Regions from separate parts of the Methylophilus flavus genome, predicted to be linked through region 2. Evidence: predicted binding sites of a transcription regulator. Region 2 holds the regulator's gene; the other holds the start of a gene.
The links. Region 2 encodes FliA, which starts transcription of late flagellar genes. Its sites were predicted from a motif close to CTAAAGTTNNCNNAAANNNTGCCGATANNA; they were not measured.
Positions count from the first base shown of each region.

Region 1: ACFQ2T_RS03480 (flagellin N-terminal helical domain-containing protein) is a predicted target of FliA. The motif match lies at 4,280-4,309, and genes of this name have one in related genera.

Region 1 is NZ_JBHTLN010000001.1:734,224-745,528, forward strand. It holds gene fliK (flagellar hook-length control protein FliK) at 1-274, opposite strand, end outside; gene ACFQ2T_RS03460 (flagellar protein FliT) at 289-624, opposite strand; gene fliS (flagellar export chaperone FliS) at 626-1,126, opposite strand; gene fliD (flagellar filament capping protein FliD) at 1,159-2,832, opposite strand; gene ACFQ2T_RS03475 (flagellar protein FlaG) at 2,867-3,208, opposite strand; gene ACFQ2T_RS03480 (flagellin N-terminal helical domain-containing protein) at 3,281-4,078, opposite strand; gene aepX (phosphoenolpyruvate mutase) at 4,590-5,888, shown strand; gene aepY (phosphonopyruvate decarboxylase) at 5,906-7,069, shown strand; gene ACFQ2T_RS03495 (hypothetical protein) at 7,062-8,054, shown strand; gene ACFQ2T_RS03500 (adenylyltransferase/cytidyltransferase family protein) at 8,051-8,461, shown strand; gene ACFQ2T_RS03505 (class I SAM-dependent methyltransferase) at 8,458-9,156, shown strand; gene ACFQ2T_RS03510 (tetratricopeptide repeat protein) at 9,166-10,557, shown strand.
Region 2 is NZ_JBHTLN010000001.1:403,273-414,577, forward strand. It holds gene ACFQ2T_RS01910 (hypothetical protein) at 1-472, shown strand, start outside; gene ACFQ2T_RS01915 (DUF4394 domain-containing protein) at 758-1,651, shown strand; gene msrP (protein-methionine-sulfoxide reductase catalytic subunit MsrP) at 1,839-2,789, shown strand; gene ACFQ2T_RS01925 (protein-methionine-sulfoxide reductase heme-binding subunit MsrQ) at 2,820-3,440, shown strand; gene ACFQ2T_RS01930 (sensor domain-containing protein) at 3,712-5,976, shown strand; gene ACFQ2T_RS01935 (flagellar motor protein MotB) at 5,994-6,878, opposite strand; gene ACFQ2T_RS01940 (flagellar motor protein) at 6,878-7,630, opposite strand; gene ACFQ2T_RS01945 (RNA polymerase sigma factor FliA) at 7,630-8,370, opposite strand; gene ACFQ2T_RS01950 (MinD/ParA family ATP-binding protein) at 8,387-9,196, opposite strand; gene flhF (flagellar biosynthesis protein FlhF) at 9,189-10,574, opposite strand; gene flhA (flagellar biosynthesis protein FlhA) at 10,576-11,305, opposite strand, start outside.

The sequences.
Region 1 (11,305 bases), 330 kb from region 2:
GAGCAAGATGTGCGGGTAATTGCATCTGCACCACAGCCGGTTGCTGGTTGGGGAGTTGCACCTGGACTTTGAAATTGGCCAGTTCCGAGCCATTGGCGACATTGGATTCTTTTTGCAGGATCATGCCGGTGAATTGCATGCCCGGGCGAAGGCGGCTCCACAAGGGCGCTTCGGATTGTGCCCCTTCAACCGGCAGGATCGAGGAGACGGCACGCAAGCTCTCTGTTTCTTGTGCTACGAAACGATTAGCGAGAACTTGCTGGATAGGAATCATTTATTTAGCACTCGCTATATGGCATCGGGCGGGATGCGCGCATGTAGCTGCGCATCAAAAATCATATCGGTAATCCTGTGCATCACCGGGTAAAGCAGGTTACGGATCTCGCCATCATCGGCCAGGATTTTCTGTACCAGCTTCTGTTTGCGGCTATGTTCTTCCGCGTTCAATGTTTCGGATTGCAAGCGCAGGTTTTGTTCCAGCGTTTTAATCACTTCGATCTTGAGCATATAAGACTGCTCAAGTTCGGTGACTTTTTCCCAGGCGCTTTGTCTGGCGGCAATCAGCATCTGCTCCATGATTTTCGCAGAAGATTCATAGGTATCAATCAGTGCTTTTGACATCATCTTATACTCCGGCAACAGCCAAACGGTTGGTATTTACTGCAGGAATGGACTGCGCCTTTTGAGAAACCAGTGCATTAAAAGGTGCGCTAGCCTGGACAGTCTTTTGGGCACCGGATTTCTCCAGTGATTCCCATGCACTTTTCAACTCCATCAATAACTGCTGGATTTCATTTACTTTCTTCACATCCAGACGCAAGCTGGCCTGCATCAGGGTACGTGTCATATACAGGTAAAGCTCATCCAGGTTGCTGGCAATCTGGCCACCGGCACGTTTATCCAGGCTGGATCGCAAGCCATTATCAATGATCGAAACCGCTTTGGTCAGGCACTCGCCTTTTTTCTGGATATTGCCCTGCCCCATCGCCTGCTGGGCCTGGATACACGCGGTAATCGCGCCTTCATACAACATCACAGTCAACTTCAGGGGGCTGGCATCTACCACGCCGGTTTCCAAGCCAACATTCGCATAAGCATTAATGCCTGATTGTTTCATTCCAAACATAAAATTCTCCTGATTCCTAATTCCTGATGCTGTTAGCTTTTATTCAATGCAGCAATTTGTTGACTGAGGTATGAGCTGGTACTTTGCATACCGGAAAGTAATGCATCCAGTTTTGCGTACTGCGCCCTGTATCGCGCTTCAATCGCTGGTAATTTTGCGCTTAAATCCGTAGATTTCTTGTTCAGTGCCTTGATAGAGGTCTGGATACCGTCGGTTTTAACGGTCAATGAACCGGTCGTATCCAGCCAGCCGCCTATCATGCTGCTGAGTTCACCCGCCAGGCCTTTGTTAAAAGTCACCGTGCCACGGCTGCCTGTAGCGGAGCCATTGATGGAAACCTTGAGACCCTGGGCTGCATTGTCAGCCGCACCGATCAGGCTGGCGCCGCTGCCATAAGCCGTCACGCCATTGATCATACCGGCTGCATCCTGGCTGCTCGTTCCCAGACTGGTCACATTGATTGCATAAGTACCGGTCTGTGTCTTGTTCGAGCTGCTGACATACGTTACTTGCGGGTCCGAGGTCGTGGCAGAAGGCGAAAACAATTTGGCCACATCGGTTAAATTGGTGTTTAACGCCGTGGTTAATTTGGCAGTATCCAGCGTAAGTACGCCATTTTCACCTGACTTCACCCCGATATCACTCAGCGTGCGGAAGGTGGTTGCCGTGGTTGAAGGACGTGCCAGCATGGATTTGAGCTTGACCATAATGTCGCGCGTGGTTGAATCCCCGAGCAAAGGCCCGTTGGAGGTAGAACCCCCTTCTACAAACTTGGTCAGGTCACGCAAGCTTGAATTCAGCTTGTTGTAGGCATCGACAAAGTTCTGTACCGATGCCTGTATGGTGTCAGTGTCTGTGGCGATTTCCAGCGTGGTATTGACGCTGGTGATGGATTTCAGGTTTAAAGTCACCCCCTGGATCACATCATTCAACGTATTGCTTGGCTTGCTGATACTCAGGCCATCCACCGTCAGCAGGGCATTTTGTGCGCCCACCAGCTGTGTCATGTTTTTACCTGCACCCACAGTGCTTAACGGGTCATAGGCCAGCGCTGATAAACCGGTACCATCCGTGCTGTTCCCATCACCATCAGTGACATCAATTTTCAGGCTGTTGACCGCACCGGTATCTTTTGAAGTGATCACCAGGCGGTTACCGCTACCGTCATTCACGATTGATGCGGATACTGAAGCATTTTTGGCATTGATCGCATCACGAATCCCGGACAGTGTATTGTTGGTACTGTCTATGGTGATACTCAATGCCTGCTTGTCTGCATTGGCCGTGAAGCTTGCAGGGCTGGCAGTGTAGGTACCAAAAGAGATATTGAGCGTCCCTGTGCCGATCACATCGGTGGCACTGGCATAAGCCGATGTTGCGAGTTTTTGTGAAGTAGCCAGCTGGGTGACTGAAATGCTGTAGCTGCCGTTTGCCGCTGTACCGTCCGCAGTCGCCGCAAGGCTGCTGCTGTCAGTCAGTTTGGCAGATTGTGCCGTGAATTTGGCGGCGGTTGCCAGTTTATCAACGGCGGCCTGAAAAGTACTTAAACCGCTTTTCAACGTGCCGTAAGCGGTGAGTTTGGTATTGTATGAGCTGACTTGTGTCTTGATTTGTGTGATGGGCTGTTGTTCAAGCGTCATCAACCCGGTGACTATCGAGTCAATTGCCAGACCGGATGCACCGGTTGTTGATGTAATTGAAGCCATCTTTTAATCTCCAGACACTTTTAAAACAGTTGCCCTAAACTGCCTGCCTGATCACCAGACCACGCAATTTATCCAGGGTTTTACTAATCGCAAGTACTTCTTCATTCGGGATCTGGCGCAATACTTTTTGTGTTTCAGTATCCACTACCTTCACCACGATGCGATCAGACTCATCATCAATCGAAAACTCTATGGTTTGCAATGCGGGCGCAACATACTCATTCAACTTGTTCACCGCACCTGTCAAAGTTGCTTTATCCAATACATCAGCAGCTTTTTGCTCACCATTTCCATACTTCACCAACTTAAGACTGTTTACAGCAGCCAGTCCGCTTAACGGACGTCCACCTATTCCATCTATAGATTGACTCATGATATTGCTCCTTCTGCTTAACCTAAATCCACAGAGAGTGTTCTCTGTGGATCAGGATTCGACTGGTTTAGGGAATTAACCTCTTAACAGTGTCATCACTTGGTTAGGCAGCTGGTTAGCTTGAGCCAACATCGCTGTACCTGCTTGTTGCAGGATCTGTGCACGTGTCATCTTCGCTGTTTCTGAAGCAAAGTCAGCATCCATGATACGAGACTTGGCAGCAGACATGTTCTCAGAAGAGATTTGCAGGTTGCTGATCACAGATTCAAAACGGTTCTGGTAAGCACCCAATGTCGCACGGTTGGTGTTTACTGAATCCAGTGCTGAGTCGATCGCTGTCAGTGCTGCAGAAGCCGCAGAAGCTGAAGACAGTGAACCAGCCATACTTACCGCAGCGACAGAGCTTACGCTGATGGTGTCAGAAGCATCTGCACCTACCTGGAACTGATAACCTTTACCTAATGCAGCTTCACCGTTGAACTTGGTTGCAGTACTTAAACGTGTCAACTCTTCTTTCAGTTGTGTGTATTCTGCATCCAGGTTTGCACGGTCACCAGAGCTGTAAGAACCGTTAGCTGCCTGTACAGCCAATTCACGCATACGTTGCAGAGCATCTGTACCTTTAGACAAACCACCTTCAGCAGTTTGCAGGAAAGAGATCGCGTCGTTAGAGTTACGAACTGCAACATCCATACCGCGGATTTGAGCATCCATACGTGTTGCAATTGCCAAGCCGGCGGCGTCATCTTTAGAACTGTTGATACGCAGACCTGAAGACAAACGTTGAATCGATTGATTCATGCTTGACTGGGAAGTACCCAGGTTACGTTGTGCGTTTAAAGATGCAATGTTTGTGTTAATTACTGAAGCCATGTTATTTCTCCTTGAGAGTCGTATATCCAGTTAAGTGTCAAATCGTCGTATTACTATTACTTCAACGTTGATTCGCTTACTACTTACTAAATCTTGCTAATTCATCGTTGTTGTTTATGTTATCGACCGCTTCCGAAATTTCTTTAATGTTGCATTTAAAATTTCTTTTTTACATCTTTACATCGGTCGAGCACTTGTTTCTGTTAACGACGGCTCTTCGGAGTTCTTTAGTCCTTGTTGAAATTTCATGGTTATAAATTCAATTTGACCTATTTTAAATAAGGCCAGCCCGAATTCATTTGCGGAGTTAGCCGTGAATCACCTCTTAATTTATTTAACTAGCTGATGCGATATCTGCCTGAAAAGCAACCTTATATATAGATAAGGATTTAAAGGTACTTTAAGGCGTTTTTCACACAATCAATTTCATGCCCTGCATTTCATAATTCCTATAGATGTTCAGCTCGCCTTTCTGGCGGATGTGAACTAGGCATATATATAGGAGTGTTGCATGGCATCAGTTTATGTAGGTATGACGGTAGATATTCTGCATCACGGACATATCAATATCATCGAGCAGGCAAGAAAGTATGGCGATGTCACGATTGGTTTATTGTCCGATGCGGCTGTGGCAGATCACAAACGCTTGCCCTACCTGACTTATGATCAACGTAAATCTATCGTTGAGAATATCCGTGGTGTGGTGAATGTCGTGCCACAGGATGAATGGGACTATGCGCCCAACCTGCTGAAACACAAACCTGACATCATGGTGCATGGCGATGACTGGCTGGATGGCCCGTTACTGCCTTATCGTGAACGCGCCCGCGCAGCACTGGCTGAATATGGCGGCCACCTGATCGAGATTCCTTATACCCGCGGCATCTCCTCAAATGAAATGCTGGGCCAGATTCAAACACTGGGCACCACCCCTGATATCCGCCGCCGTACCTTAAAAAGATTGCTGGCGGCCAAACCGATTTCCCGTTTTATTGAAGCGCACAATCCGATCTCGGCCCTGATTGCAGAGCATGCCATCGCCCAGCGCAATGGCAAGAACTGCCAGTTCGATGGTTTCTGGTCCAGTTCTCTGACCGACTCAACCGCGCGCGGCAAACCGGATATTGAAGCGCTTGAGATCAACAGCCGCTTATCCAATATCAACGATATTTTTGATGTCACGACCAAACCACTGGTGATGGACGCTGATACCGGCGGCAAGCTGGAGCACTTTGAACTCAATGTGCGCAGCATGGAGCGCCTGGGTATTTCCGCCACTATCATAGAAGACAAGATAGGTCTGAAAAAGAATTCCTTGTTTGGCAATGAGGTGGCGCAATTGCAGGATGACATTCAACCGTTCTGCGACAAGATCGCCGCCGGCCGTGCCGCCCGTGTCAGTGATGACTTTATGGTGATTGCGCGTATCGAAAGCCTGATCCTGGAAAAAGGCATGGAAGACGCCGTCAAACGTGCACAAGCTTATGTCGGTGCAGGCGTAGACGGCATCATGATCCACAGCCGCCAGAAATCGCCGGATGAAGTATTCGAGTTTGCCAAAATCTTCAAATCCGAATTCCCGACCACGCCATTGGTATGTGTCCCTACCAGCTATTGCACGGTGACCGAAGAAGAACTGGCCGCACGTGGATTCAACCTGGTGATTTATGCCAACCATATGATGCGCGCGGCTTATCCGGCCATGCAGCGCACGGCCATGGAAATTCTCAAGAACGGCAGAACCGCAGAAGTCGAATCCGAACTGATGTCGATCAACGATGTGCTGTCGCTGATTCCCGGTACCAAATAATAAAAGGAGCATCCATCATGATTGAAGCTGGTGCATTTCTGGAAGCGCTGCAACATGCAGGTGTGCAGTTTTTTACGGGCGTGCCCGATTCCTTATTAAAGGAATTGTGTGCCTGCTTTTCTGACCGCCTGCCCGAGCATAAACATGTGATCGCTGCCAATGAAGGCGGCGCCACTGGCCTGGCGATGGGACATTACCTGGCGACCGGTAGCCCGGCACTGGTGTATATGCAGAATTCGGGCCTGGGTAATGTGGTGAATCCGATTGCGTCACTGGCAGACCCGCAGATTTATGGTATCCCCATGCTGATGGTGATCGGCTGGCGCGGTGAAATGCAGCAGGATGGCACCCAGATCCATGATGAGCCTCAGCATGTCAAGCAAGGCCAGATCACGCTGGAACAGCTGGAAATGATGGGCATCCCGTTTGAGATTTTCCAGACAGACTTAAGTTGCGCCTTAACACAGACCCGTCGCCTGCTGGCATTGGCAAAACGTCGCTCCGGCCCGGTGGCCCTGGTGGTGCGCAAACAGAGCTTTGCCCCGTATAAAGCCAAAACAGTGATTAAATCCGGCCATGCCAATGAAGCCACCCTGCCAAGCCGTGAAGATATGCTGAGCAATATCGTGCGCCTGCTGGCTGAGGATGTTGCCGTGGTCGCGACCACCGGCATGGCATCGCGTGAGTTATTTGAATTCCGCCATGCTCAGAATAGTGGTCATTCGCGCGACTTTTTAACCGTGGGTGGTATGGGGCATGCCTCACAGATCGCTTGTGGCATCGCACTCGCTCAACCTGACCGGCAAGTGGTTTGCCTGGATGGTGACGGCGCCATGCTCATGCATATGGGTAGCCTGACGCTCAGCGCCCAGCAGCGCAACCTTGTGCATATCGTCTTTAACAACGGCGCACATGATTCCGTTGGTGGCCAACCGACCGTTGCTGCACAATTGAATTTATCCAGCATTGCCAAAGCGGCCGGATACCAATGGGTGATTCGCGTCAGTTCAGGCAGCCAGCTAAATGAATCGCTGCAATATGCATTAAGCCTGGGCCAGAGCTGCTTTATTGAAGTGCTGTGCCGTCGCGGTGCACGCGCCGATCTTGGCCGCCCTACCCGTACACCGGCACAGAACAAACAGGACTTTATGCAATTTCTGGAAGAGGTCGCGTATGCCTGACCAGTCGCCAACCTTACTAGCGCATATCACGCAGCAAAACAGCGCCAAAGCCTTGTTTACCGCAGGGCCTGCCAGCTTGCTGGAAGAAAACCTGCTAGGCCTGCGCCCGTGTTTTGGCCGGGGTGACACCGATTACCAGCAAGTGGAACAGGCTGTACTCGATGCATTAAAAAGCATGACAGGTCATGCGCAGATCGCCCGCCTGCAAGGTTCTGCCAGCCTGGCGCTGGAAATCGCCTCATTGAATTTTCTGTTCGGCAAAGTACTGGTGATAGACAGCGGCTATTACGCACAACGCCTGGTCAGTTTTGCTGAAGCGGCACAACGCCTGGGCCATGTCAGATCAGTGACTGTCGTCAACTGGCTGGACCTGGCAGATATCGCCGACCAGTATGACTGGATAGTGGCTTGTTATACCGAAACCAGCATAGGCCTGAAACTGCCTATGAATGAATTGCGTGCACTGGCGAACCGTGCCGACGCGCAACTATTCCTGGATGCGACCGCTTCAATTGGTCTCGAAGCCGACCATGACCAGGCGGATGTGATTGCCTATAGCTCCTGCAAAGGCCTGTTTGGCCTGACCGGTGCCGCCTTTATTGCCTTTAACCAGTTACCGACCAATAGCGTAGACGGGTTTTACCTGAACCTGCATACCCACCTGGAACGGCGTATGACTGGCCCTTACCATGCGATCGCTTCGCTATATGAAGTGTTGCCCAAGCATAATGATTTACGCGAGGCGGTGTTTATTAACAAGGCGGCCATGCTGCAAAAATTTGCAAACTATGCCACCCACCCGGCCAGCCACCAGCCTGCATTATGCACCTGGGTGGATGCCAGGATAGGCTCACAAGACCCGCGTGCCGTGTTGTATGCACCACGCGGCATCAGCCGTGGCAGCGTGGTTTGCCATCTTGGTGAAGCGCACCTTGGCTCATCTGCACAGGGTGATATCTTGAATATGCTGGAGGTACTGGCGTGAACGCACCTAAACGCATCATGGTCGATATGTCCGCCACGCTGATCCATCACGGCCATGTCCGCCTGCTGAAACAGGCGAAACAGCTAGGGCACGTAGTAGTGGCCTTGACCACCGATGAAGAGATACGCAGTAAAAAAGGCTACGAGCCAGAACTGGATTATGCCGCGCGTGCAGAAGTATTACTGGCCATGCGCGATGTCGATGAAGTCGTGCCCAGCCCCTGGTTGCTGGATGAAGCGTTTTTAGCGCAGCACAATATCGATCTACTGGTACACGGTCACGACAACAGCAACCCGATCGCCGCTGAAAAATTACATATCCTGCCACGTACAGAAGGCATCAGCAGCACGCAACTGCGTGCCCGTGTACTGAAAGCCGTCAGTCAAAAAATGGAAGCTAACTCATGAGCAATTTATGGCAACAAATCTGGGAAAAACGTACCCTGCAACCACAACATGCAATCACGCTCGAGACCTTGATCTCGCTGGATGGCTTTGATAGCGGTGCCGGCAAGATCAATCTGGCCGACTGGCAGGAATATACCCGCCGTATCAGTGAAAAGCTGGAGCTGAAACCGGGCAACTCCGTATTTGAAGTAGGTTGCGGTGCCGGGGCTTTCCTCTTCTCATTACGTGAACAAATGGCGCTGGAAGTCGGCGGCCTGGATTATGCCGCAGGTCTGATAGCAGCCGCGCAAAAAGCCATGCCAGATGGTGAATTCCTGGTACAGGGTGCGCAGTCGCTCGATACAGAAACAACATACGATTTTGTCATCGCCAACAGCGTGTTTCATTATTTTGATGAGGCGACCGCCGCGCAGGTATTACAGGCCATGTGGAAAAAAACCAGGCATGGGATTGCCATACTGGATGTGCCGAATGCGGCCACTCGTGAAGCCTGTGAACTGGCTCGCCGTGAAGCGCTGACCGAGGCTGAATACGAAGAGAAATACCGTGGTTTGCACCACACCTATTACACACCGGAATGGTTTATCAATCAGTTACCGGAATGGCCACACCAGGCCTTCGAAAGCTGCGTGCCTAACTATACGCAAAGCGAATTTCGTTTCAGTGTGATTTTCTCCAAACACTTACATGGATAACGACTGATCATGACGACATCCACATTAAACACCCTGCCTGCAATTACTTTCTTTTATACCGATAATTGCGAACGCCAGGCCCTGGCGCCTATCGCGGATGAAGCGGCAGGCAGAGGCTTCCCGATTCAATGGAGCATGGATTCCAGGCAATATGCCGAAATCGGCGTCTATTGCGAGCATGCGTGCAAGCCAAATGCCGGCTTTTCCATTATATTGCTGCACGACCTGGCACAGCGCCATGATATCTGGCCTCACTTCTGGCATCATGAACCGTGGGATGCCTTTGATATGGGCATCGTACCCGGCGCTAACTGGGTAGACCGCTGGCAAACCCAGGCAGTATTTGCCAAGGCCAGACCTAAATTAGGCGTATTCGATCTGGGCTGGCCCAAGGCCGACCTGGTCTACCGCAACCAGGATGAATTCAAGCAGCAGGCGAAAGCCTTGCGCGAACAACTGGGCCTGAAATACGAACGCTCGGTGCTGTACGCCCCTTCATGGGAAAACCACGGCAAGCAGGATGACTTTGTTCAAGCTTTGAAAGATCTACCGGTAAACCTGTTGCTGAAACAGGCACCCTGGTCAGAAAAATACCGCTGGGTACTGAATAATATCGACGAAATGGACGCGCTGCACAGAGGCTGCGCCGACAATGTCTATGTCATAGACCGCGAGATCAGCATCATGTACTGCCTGGGTTTGGCTGATGTCATGGTATCTGACGAATCCAGCGTACTGACCGAAGCTTTGCTGCTGGATGTACCTGGCGTGGCAGTGATTGACTGGGTCATCCCGGACACCAACCCGCCAAGACCGGCTTGTGTGCCTTACGATTACGTGACCAAAACCACACGCGCCAACCTGCGCGACACTGTGCTGGACGTACTGGAACGCCCGCAGCAGTACCAGGCCGAAATCAGCGTCAACAAGCAACAGCAGTTTGCCCACCTGGGTGAAAGCGCCAGACTGATTGTCGACAATCTGCTGGCAGCTTTGCAAGGCCAACCATTACCTACGCCTGCGCTGACTGCACAGGTTGAAATCGACCGCACCACCTACCAGCAGGCAGAGCAACTGGCAGCGCAAGGTGATATGCAACTGTCTACGCAGATCATGCTGGAACTGGTCAAAAAAGGCAGCACCTGCTGGGAGCCTTACAATGACCTCGGCACTTTCCTGGTAGGCCAGGGGCAGTTTGAAGATGCTGAAATGCTGCTGGAAAAAGCGGTGCATTTTGCGCAGGAAAACCCTGCGATTCCGCTGAGCAATCTTACGGAAGTGTATTGTTTGCAGGAGAAAGCGGACAAGGCGTTGCAGACGCTGGTGAAACTGAGCAAGCATGCGCCTAACTCGGCGGCGTCTATTCCGCATATACGCAAGTGTATGGAAACGATGTTTTAGGCTTGCCAACCTTGCGATAGGTGTCGCAGCGTTTCTTGCAGCATGCTTTGTGCATGTGTATCAGTAGCCTTACATGAAGCAGAAACTCTCTGCACAAGCCGTCATTCTGGCGGAGGCCAGAATCCAGGCAAGGTTCATGACTAGCTTGGTTCAATACATAACAAGTGATGTGCTTGTAGGTATTTCTTTGAGTATTAAGCATTCCTTTTCGCCTCTAGGCGAGTTACTTTTCTTTGCTTGCACAAAGAATAAGTAACCAAAAGAAATGCACCCTAGCTTCCGCTTATTTCCTGCGTTGCTCGTCAAAATAAGCGGTCACGAAACTCATCCTAGCGGCCTGCACACTGCGCAGGCCACCGCGGGATTCACACAGTCGCTCCCTTATTTCTTATTTTGACTGCGCTACTCGGCGCGTCAGATAGGGGACCCTGAAAAACACTACGCTGTTATTTAGGTTAGATTTCCCACATCGCATCCCGCGCAATTAGCGAAATAAAAATAAATCAAAAACAAAGCAAGAAAGATCGTTGGCGGATTTGGTTTTAGATTACACATTTGCTAAGCGTCCTCTGCCCATTGCTATTCACTAAAGTCACGTCGTGCTGGTTTTAAACGGGCCCCTATCTGACGCGCCGAGTAGCGCAGTCAGCGTGGGAGTATTCGGCCAGCGTCTGCTCGAGTTCCGCAACAAGCCACGTTATGTGTGGCTTGTCAGGGCGAGTTTCGTTGGCCGCCCACGTTGACGAGC
Region 2 (11,305 bases):
CTACAACAATGGTCAATATGCAGAGTCGTTACAGGCGTTTCAGGCGGGTGAAAAACTGGCTTTAAACGACGATGAACGTGCAGACAGCTATGTGCATGAAGCGATGACCTACCAACAGTTACAGCAGCTTGATCATGCCATTGAGTACCAGCTAAAAGGCGTGATGATGCTGCGCAAGTCAGCAACGCCGGATCAATATGCTGAAGCAAGCCTGGTTTTAGCCAAACTGTTTATTGCAAAAAAAGACTACGTAGGCGCGGAAAGAACTTATCAACGCCTCATGGAATACGCGCAAGAGAATGGGGGCAGTTTTTATGAAGCCAAAACAGCCATACACTGGGCCGAAGTCAAACGCACGCAGGGCGATGCTGCTGGTGCTGAAACATTGCTGGCCCAGGCTGATAATATCAGCCAAAAAATCCACGATGATGAACTGACAGCTTTGTTGGCCAAAGCCCGCGCAAAACCTTAATAATCCTTTACGCATTTGCTAGAACTAGCAGTCATCATCCTCTGTCAATGAGAATGAGTGAGAGATGATTCAGGTTTCCACTTGTCTTTCGAATACGGCTATTAAGTAAATACATCTGATTAACGCCTTCACGGTTCGCTTTTCCCGATATTAATGTATTGATATTAAATAGTTACCATATGAATAGTGGTCATGGTCGATTATTAACTTAATGATTATTTATCGTGATATAGTTTATCGGGGCTATCAGATTTTATATAAATAATTATTGATGAGAGGTTAACCATGGATATACGCTTTTTTCCCAAGGCAATGCTTGCGACAGTCATGCTGGCTGGTGCTTTCCAGGCAAACGCTGACACTTTATACACATTTAACAGTAATCAACTGGCTGTCATAGACACCCTGAATCTGGGGGCTGTTTCCTATATCAACATTTCCGGCCTGTCTCAGGGTGAACGCCTGCTGGGCGTTGATCTGCGGCCAACCGACGGCCTGGTGTACGGTATCACCAGCGCCAACAATCTTTATACCTTCAACACCACGACTGGCGCAGCTACCCTAAAAACCAGTTTGACTGGTCCTTCGTTAGCCGGTCAGTCCGTCGGCATAGATTTCAATCCTTCTGCGGATTTTGCTGGTAATGCTTCATTGCGCGTTGTTACTGGTACAGGTAGTAATTACGCCGTGAACGCTGACACCGGTGTGATAGGCAATACAGCCAATAACATCGGCAATGGTTACACTGCGGTTGCGTATACCAACTCTAATCCTGGTGTGAGCCCCGGTGCAGGCGATACCACGGATCTGTATTACATCAACGCCAGTAGCGATACCCTTAATTTCCTGAATACCGGTTTCAATAGCCCGGCCACCAATGGCGGCATTCAGAATGTAGGTTCACTTAACGTGGATGTTTTATCTGCCAATGGTTTTGATATCCTGGGTAACGGTAAAGGCTATGCGCTTTTTAACCTGGATAACGGCACGCTGGACTCACAGTTGTTCTCTATCAACCTGACGACAGGCGCGGCGACTTATGTCACAACACTCAATGGCACCTTCAATGGCCTGACAGGTGTAACGGCTGTACCCGAGCCAGGCTCATATGCCATGTTACTGGCAGGTCTGGGCATGATTGCAGGCGTTGCAATGAGAAAGTCTAAACAGCGCGTTTGAACTGTTTGCTGATGTTCCAAAGGGCTAATGTCTAACTCTGACTTTAGCCCTTTTGTTTGTGTATTCTTGTAATTCCAAGCCGAAAAATTGAGTGCTGCAACAAAAAAAACTATTCGGAATTCTTTGGCCTCTTCATAGGTCGAAATAGATACACGTTTCATTCTATTGAACCACTTAAGGAGCCAGTATGTTGTTGGATAACAACCGCCGTAACCCCAGTGACATCAAGCCTTCTGAAATTACGCCTCCCGAAGTATTTAAACAGCGACGTACTTTAATTAAAGCTGCCGGTGCAATGACAACCGGCTTGTGGCTGCCATTTCATGCCAGCGCCGCGACAGCCTCTCTCGATGCGAAAAAGACCGCTTATGGTCAGGAAGAGAAACTGACCAGCTATGAAGATGTCACCAGTTACAACAACTACTATGAATTCGGCACCGGCAAGGAGGATCCGGCACGCGAGGCCGTGCTGTTTAAACCTGCGCCCTGGACGATCAAGATAGAGGGCGCAATCAAGCAACCCAAAACAATAAGTATCGAGCAATTGCTTAAACTGGTGCCTCTGGAAGAACGTATTTACCGCATGCGCTGTGTAGAAGGCTGGTCTATGGTCATCCCCTGGATAGGGCTGCCGCTCAAAGCATTGATAGACTGGGCGCAACCCACTGGCAATGCGAAATATATAGAGTTCGTTTCTTATAATGACCCGCGCCAGATGCCAGGCGCCAGGATGTCTGTGCTTGACTGGCCGTATGTTGAGGGTTTGCGTATGGATGAAGCCATGCAGCCATTGGCGATTCTGGCGGTGGGTTTATATGGCAAAGTGTTACCTAACCAGAACGGCGCGCCTGTGCGTCTGGTGGTGCCATGGAAATATGGCTTCAAAGGTGCAAAAGCCATCAGCACTATCCGGTTTGTCGAGAAAATGCCGACCACCACCTGGGTCAAGGCTGGCCCACGCGAGTATGGCTTTTATGCCAATGTGAATCCGCAAGTCGACCATCCGCGCTGGACGCAGTCGTCAGAAAAGCGCATCGGTGCCGGGCTATTTGCCGGACGGATCAAAACCAGGATGTTTAACGGTTATGATGAAGTAGGGCAGTTATATGCCGGGATGGATTTAAAAAAGAATTTTTAAGATTTCAAGGCTATTTGTTTAGCGCTCCTGATGACACGCTCAACCTCAATTCTGTTTGACAGCCCTGTAGCCAAAATCCGTGCGCTTAAAGCGCTGATCTGGCTGGGTGCCTGCCTGCCTTTGTTACGCCTGCTGATATTGGGTTTCACAGATAACTTGGGTGCCAACCCGGTAGAGTTTATCGAACGCTCCACCGGTACCTGGGCACTGGTGTTTTTGCTGTTTTCTCTAAGCATCACGCCCTTAAGACATTGGACACAACAATCATGGCTGATCGCTGTACGCCGGTTACTCGGGTTGTGGATGTTTGCCTATGCCTGCGTCCATGTATTGACCTATCTGTGGTTGGACTATAGTTTTGACTGGGCTGATATCCTCAAAGACGTTATCAAACATCCGTATGTGCTGGTAGGAGCATCTGCCTTCCTGTTGACTGTGCCGTTGGCAGCCACCTCAAATCAGCGTGCCATACGGGTACTGAAACAGCGCTGGAAAACCCTGCATCAACTGGTCTATGTGATTGGTGTACTGGCTTTACTGCATTACTGGTGGCTGGTGAAAAAGGATGTGACCGAGCCGGTGATCTACAGCGTTGTTTTCGCAGGGTTAATCGCAGCACGCTGGCGGCAGGGATTGAATCACCGGCGATAGTTTGTGCGCCAGATTGGCGACTCATTCATTCAGAATGCAGGTGCTGGTTGATAAATTTGTTGTGTGACTACCGTCACAGTCATATTCTTCACGCTTCATGCTTGACATCACCAACGCTTTTAGACACATTATTATAAATATAAAGAGAGCCATGATTGTTGGGGGACTCTCACTAATAATTTTCTGGGGTGTGTGATTTTAACAACCGACAAGCAGCAGGTTGCCTGGTTGTCGGCAGTTGGATTTCACACTGCGGTTGTGAAGGTATGTGATGTCAAAAGTAATACTCGAGCCCGACACATTCGTTCTGGCGAATCAGGCGCTCGCCGGCACATTTGAACGTTGGCAATCTGCGATTGACGCCTCTGGTTTTGGGTTGGCGGCGGAAACCGATCACCAGGGGATATGCGACACCCTATTGTTTTTTAATCGGGCCGGCATTTCTGTGCCCGAGCCTGTAAACCAGGTAATCAGCTCGGTATGGGCTTATCTGCCAGCCATCACCCACGCGCCACTGCAAGGCATGCTTGCCCAGCACTTGCCAGGGATCAGCGCGCGCACTATACAACTGCCGCTACAAAATACACATAACCACTGGCTGGAATGTAGCATGCACGATTTCTGCAACAGTGCAGGCGAGCCACGTTCATTATTGCTGGTGCGTGAAATCACGCGTGAACGCGAGGCGATGCAAGTATTGCAGCATGAAAAATTGCGTGCCATCGCTTACGAACGCTTCCAGTTCTCTATGCTGGAACTGGTACTCAGAGAGCAGGATGCGACACGGGTGCTGGAAACCATTGCCCGCGACATTGAAGCCATGCACGCCGATATGTATTGCGCCATTGTGCTGACACAGAACCTTGGCAAACTCGTACAAACGGTGATCGCACCAACCTTGCCGAAAGTCATGCTGGAAACCTTGCGCCAATTACAGCTGGAAACGGATAAAGGCTCACTGGCGACTTCGATCGCCATGAAACAACGGGTGATTGTCGACGATGTGATGACGCATCCTTACTGGGAAAACCACCGCGAGGCCGCGCAAGCTGCAGGCATACACGCAGGCTGGGCCGAACCCTTGCTGACGGCCAATGGCGAGATTCTCGGTGCATTTGCCATTTATTACCGTCAGCCGCAAACGCCGACCGCTAACGAGCAATCCATGATAGAGCAGGCGGCCAAGTTGGTCAGCATCGTGGTCGACCGGCATTTGTCGCAGGACACGATTGAGGCATTGGCTTACCTTGAGCCAGTCACCGGCTTGCCTAATCGCAGAAAAGCCTATGAGGTATTACAGCGCGTGCAATTGCAGCCCGCGACTGGCCAGCACTGGGGCTTGATCTACCTTGATATAGACCATTTCAAATGGATCAACGAGGCGCATGGCCATGTACTGGGCAATCGGCTGCTGCTGCAGGTTGCCGAGCGGCTGCAAAAAGTCGCTGCGCCGCATTTCCTTGCTTGTATGGGCGGTGATGAATTCCTGATCTTGCTGTCCGGTCTTTCCAGCGAAAGCGAAAAAGCGCTGCAACAAGTGTGGGTATTGCAGCGAAAACTGCAAAAGATATTTGAACGTGCGTTTAAGGTAGAGAGCCAGAAGCTGCAAATCACCGCCAGCATGGGCTTATCCAGCTTCACCAGTGAGGAAGCGTGTGACACTGACTTTGTCAAAGCGGTGGATATCGCCATGCACAGAGCCAAGCAGGCAGGGCGTAACACCGTCTGTGTTTACGAACCTGGCATGCAGACAGAAATCGCCACGCAAGTCATGCTGGAATCTGATCTAAGGCTGGCGATCGAGCAGCAGCAACTGGCATTACATTACCAGGTACAGGTGGATCATACCGGGAGGCCATTTGGTGCCGAAGCCTTATTGCGCTGGCAGCATCCTGTGCGGGGCTTTATTTCACCCTTGCAGTTTATCCCGGTGGCGGAATCCAGCGGGCTTATTATTGATATCGGCATGTGGGTAATTGACCAGGCCTGCGCCCAGATTGCCCTGTGGCAGCGTGATCGCAAAACCAGCGATCTCAGCTTGTCGGTGAATATCAGTGCCAGGCAGTTCAGGCAGGGCAATTTTATTTCCATGATCAAGGCCTGCATCCAGAAACACCAGATCAACCCGAATGCGTTGCGCCTGGAGCTGACAGAAAGCCTGCTGCTGGAGAACGTGGATGACGCGGTGAGCATCATGACCGAGCTTAGCCAGATCGGTATTCAATTCTCCCTGGATGACTTTGGTACCGGTTATTCTTCACTGCAATACCTGAAAAAATTACCTTTATACCAGCTCAAGATAGACCGTTCATTTGTCAATGATATTGTCACCGATAGCCACGACCGCACCATTGTGCGGACGATTATTGCCATGGCACAAAGCATGTACCTGAGCGTGATTGCAGAAGGGGTGGAGACGCAGGATCAAATGGAATTGCTGTTGAACAATGGCTGCCGCCGCTATCAGGGTTATCTGTTTGGCAAGCCTATGCCGATTGCGCAGTTTGAAGCTTGCCTGGAACAAACTTTACGCTAACGCTCTGAACCCAACGGTTATCGATTGGTGGACACGTCAGCAGGAACTCCTGCAGCGGGGCTAGTGACAGGTTCTTCCAGTGACTCAACCGCTTTTGGCAAAATCTCCAGCTGGGTAGTAATGGTATTATTGGCGGCCTGCTGTGCATTACTTTCAGCCGTGAGAATGCGGATGATTATACGGTTATTGATGGTTTGCGCCAGGTTGTTTTCACTGCTGGATGCCGGTTTGGTATCAGCCAGGCCGATGGCAGAAAGTCGCTTGCTGATCACACCGCGAGTACCTAGGATACCCGCCACACGCGCCGCCTGAGTGGCAGTTATTTCCCAGCGTTTAGCCTCGGGGTTAGCATCATCAGCAAAAGCATGGCGGTCAATGTGGCCTTCAACCTGTATGGTGCGATATTCGTTTTTCAACACTTCGCTCACCAGTTTAATGACGTAAGGGCCTTCGTCTGACATGGTGGATTGATCAGCCTTGAACAGTAATTTATTCTGGATGGCAATATCCACGCCAAACTCGCCTTGTTGCACGGTGATGGCTTTCTGTTCTATCCATACTGAAAGCACGTTCGCCAATTGTTGACCTATGGCACGCATTTTTTCCAAGTCACGCTGCTTTTTCTCCTGGTACAAATAACTCAGCGGCAATGGTTTCTTGATTGCACTCAGGTTTTGCAGCGCAGACGGAGTTTCGGTATTCAGGGATTGTGGTTGACCAGGCTTACCCTGAAACGCAGTGACTACCGAATTGGATAGCGTCTGGTATTTATTCAGGTTAATGGTCGATGTGGCATACATCACCACAAAAAAAGCGAACAGCAGGGTGATGAAATCCGCATAGGAAATCAGCCACCTGTCGTGGCCGTCATCGTCGTCATCGTGAATCCTGCGCCGGTACATTACGACTCCCTGAGGCGCAGATAGGCTTCCAGGCGTTCACTGACCAGTTTCGGGTTATCGCCCCTGGCGATGGAGACCCAGGCATTCAGCAACATTTCACGGCGTGAAATCTCATGCTGTATATGCCCCTTCAATTTATTGGCAATCGGCAGAAACACCAGGTTAGCCAGCGCAACCCCATAAATGGTGGCCACGAAAGCCACCGCAATGCCGCTACCGATTTTGGCAGGATCCGACAGGTTTTCCATGACATGGATCAGGCCCAGCACCGCGCCAATAATACCCACTGTAGGCGCATAACCACCGGCAGCAGACCAGATTTTGGCCGCATCACGTTCCTGCACTTCAAAATAATACATATCGATGGCGCACACTTCGCGGATGCGGTCAGCAGGGGTGCCATCGACCAATAACTGTAATCCTTTACGCACAAAGGGGTCTTTCTCTCGCTTGATATGGCTTTCCAGCGATAACACGCTTTCCTTGCGTGCTTGCTGGCTCCATTGGTTAATACGCTGGGCCAGTTTGTGACGATCATCTTCAGGATGCACAAACACCCAGCGCAGCATGCGCAGACCTTTGAGAAATAACTTGAGTTCACTTTGCAGCAACACGGCGCCGATAGTCCCCAGCATTACCACCATAAAAGCGGCTGGCTGCATGAGTGACTTCAGGTGCCCACCTTCCAGGGTTTGCCCCAGCACCAGGCCAGCGATCGCAATGATCAATCCTGCAACGCTGCCCCAATCCATTAGGATACTCCGGTCCAGGACTTGTCACGCATGGACGCACGCAAGCGGGCGACGGCCTGGCTGTGCAGCTGGCATACGCGGGATTCCGAGACATTCATGATGGCGCCTATCTCTTTCAGGTTCAGTTCCTGTTCGTAGTAAAGGCCCATCAGCATTTTTTCCCGTTCCGGCAGATTATCTATCGAAGCGATCAATGCTTCGCGGAAATCACTTTCCAGCAAGGATTTTACCGGGTCATTACTACTGTCATCATCGACAAAACGGTCAAGAAAGTGTTCGCCACCGCCATCATCGTCATGAAAATCTTCGTAATAGATCAGCTGGTGACCCTGACAGTCACTCAATACATCATAGTAGTCTTCAAGGCTGAAGTTCATGTGCTTGGCGATTTCGGATTCAGTCGGCGGGCGGCCTAATTTCTGTTCCAGTTGCTGTACGGCCACTTCGATATCACGCATGTTTTTGCGTATACCGCGTGGCAGCCAGTCGGCACCACGTAACTCGTCCAGCATGGCGCCACGTACACGTTGTGACGCGTAGGTTTCAAACTGGGCTCCGTGCGTATCTTCGTAACGTTGAATCGCATCCATCAGGCCTATCATCCCGGCCTGCACCAGATCGTCGACTTCCACGCAGGAGGGCAATTTGGATTTAAGCTGGTAGGCCATTCTTTTGACCAGGCCGCTATGCTGCTTCAGCATCTGGTCAGTATTGTTGGTTTTGCCTTTAGCGGTATACATGTTTTCCCTCTTTACTCTAGGCAGCAGCCAGTGACGACGTGGTTAAACGTTGTTGATCCAGGCTTTTGGCAATGGCTTTAAACGCCATGGCTGACTGCATTGCCGGCGTTGGCTCGACTGCAAGACGGTTTTTTAAACCGGCATTAGGTTTAGCCTGGGCTTTTTGCATTGATTTTCCATCAGGAATCGCACCCAGAAAACTCAGGGTGACTCCCAGGAACTGCTGGCAGACCTGGTTCAGCCGCATGAAGTATTGCTGGCCTTGTTCATGACTGGCATCCGTGACCACGACACTTAAAGGCATCTGGCCATGTTGCTGGCAAATGCGCTTGATGGTGGTATAGGCTGATTTAATGGCCTCATCATGGCGTTCCATCTGGATCACCAGGGTATGCTGGGCCATCACGGGCAGGACTAATGTCTGGTCACTCGGGTCTAATAAAGCTTCTATCATTACGGTATCGTAGTCATACGCAAGTTGGTTCACTATAGCGTCGAGCTCGGTTTTTAAATCGCCGGATAAAGGCGAGGTTAATGCGTCAGTTTCGGTCAGGCTGGCAAGGTCGTAGCCTTGCGGATGTTTGACCACAGCGCGGCTGAGTATATTTTTGCGTAACGCCACAGCTTGCAAGGTGTATTTGGTCATGGGGCGCTGCTTGGCCTGTATCAATAGCACCTGCTTGCCGGGGCTGACCATGCTGGCGGCCAACTGGCTAAGCCAGTTGTCAGCAGGCTGGCCATTTGCTGACATGACGCTGATCATGCGTGCGGATGACCTGGCCATGATACGGCGCAAGCCATCGGCCTGGTCACGGTAATTAAACATGCTGCTGATCTCCCTGCGCCTGCATCATGCTCGAAATCACCAGTGGCAACTCTTCATCCAGGTATTGATAAGGCAGGCTGGATTGATGCGGGGTTAACACTCTTTCCACCAGGGCGTGTTTATTGGCTACTTCAATATCTTCCGGCACGCGTTGACCGCCGGTGGTGTAGTACAGACGCATACGCTCACGGATCAGCACATCCAGCACATTGCCAATCGCAGCCGCTTCATCCAGTTTGGTCACGATACAACCGGCAATATCATGCTTTTTATAGCTGCGCATCACATCGGTCAATGTTTCACCGGTTGAAGTCGCGTTCAGGCATAACAGTTTCTGGATAGGGGTTTCAGCCCTGCTCAGCATGGATAGCTGTTCAGTCACGGCCTGGTCACGCTGGCTGACACCGACGGTATCAATCAGGATCATGTGCTTGCCTTTTAACTCATTCAGGGCAATCTTCAAATCTTCTTCATCTTTTACCGCATGCACCATCACGCCAAGGATCTTGCCGTAGATACGTAATTGTTCGTAGCCGCCGATACGGTAGCTGTCAGTGGTGATCAGGCCCAGGTTCTGGGTGCCGTGTTTCATTACATAACGGGCAGCCAGTTTGGCTGTGGTCGTTGTTTTACCGACACCAGTAGGGCCAACCAGGGCGTATACACCGCCTTTATCCAGCAATGCATCTTCATCATCCAGAGTATGCAGGTTGCGGCTGATCACTTCTTTCGCCCACATCGGTGCCTTGTTCACATCAATATGTTGTGGCATTTTTTCCGCGATCTGGCGTGACAGCGCAGCGCTGAAGCTGGCAGAAAGCAGGGTGCTCAATACTTTTGACTTGGCCGGGCTGTGCTGCAAATGATGCTGCCAGGTCATGGCACTCATCTGCGTTTCAAAGTTGCTGCGCATATGACGCATCTCCTGCATCATGGTCAGCATTTTTTCTTCCAGCGTTTGCGTGGCAACCTGATAGGCCTGCTCCTGCTGCTCGCTGTGCTGTTTAAAAAAATCCATCATCATGTGATCATTGCTCGGCGTTTCTTCTGCCACCGGTTGAGCGATCACCGGTTTTGCAGCTGGCTTGGCATCCGCCATGCGCGGCTGGGCTTTAGCAGGCATTCCCTGAGCACTAACCGTTTGCCCGTTTGTGCTCTGACCATTCACATAATCCAGCAGGCTGCGCGCAGCATCGTTCGGAGAATCGGAGGACTGCTTGCCAGCGGTATTATCAATATCAGTTTCAAGCATGGCCATGATCTCGGTGCCGCCATTGACGCTGCGATTGGCAACGATAATGGCATCTTCACCTAAGGCCTGTTTGACTTGAGCCAATGCTTCACGTGCATTCTTGCCAAAAAATCTTCTGATATTCATGTTATTGCGCTCCGATTAAACTGGTCACTCGTATTGATTTGTTGTCTGGCAACTCGTCGTGCGACAACACTCTGAGATGCGGGACTGTCCTTCTTAAAAACCTTGATAAAGCCTGGCGTAGTGGGGCGGCTACCAGTAAGACCGGTGTCAGCCCCATCTGCTCCTGTTGTCTGGCAGCCACTTCTGTCTGTTGGGACAGCTTTTCAGCGATGCCAGGTTCAATCACGCTTTGTGCGGATTGATTATTTTGTAATGCCTGCAGCAGCAACCGTTCCAGCTGGCCATCCAGTGTCATCGCAGTCACTTCATCGCTGTAAGGGAACAAGTCCTGCACGATGGCGCGTCCCAGTTTGACACGAACCATCGCAGTAAGGTCATTCGCATCCTGGCTATATTGCGCATGGTCAGCCAGGGTTTCCAGGATGGTGCGCATATCACGGATATGTACGCCTTCGTTCAACAGGTTCTGTAATACTTTTTGCAGCGAAGAAAGTGTGATCAGCTTAGGCACGATCTCTTCAATCAGTTTGCTGGATTCTTTACCCAGATGGTCCAGCAGTTGCTGTACTTCCTGGCGGCCCAGCAGTTCACCGGCATTCAGGGAGATCACATGGTTGAGGTGGGTGGCGATTACCGTACCCGCATCCACCACGGTATAGCCCAGGCTTTGTGCATATTCTTTACGCTCTGATTCTATCCAAACTGCTGGCAAACCAAATGCAGGATCAGTG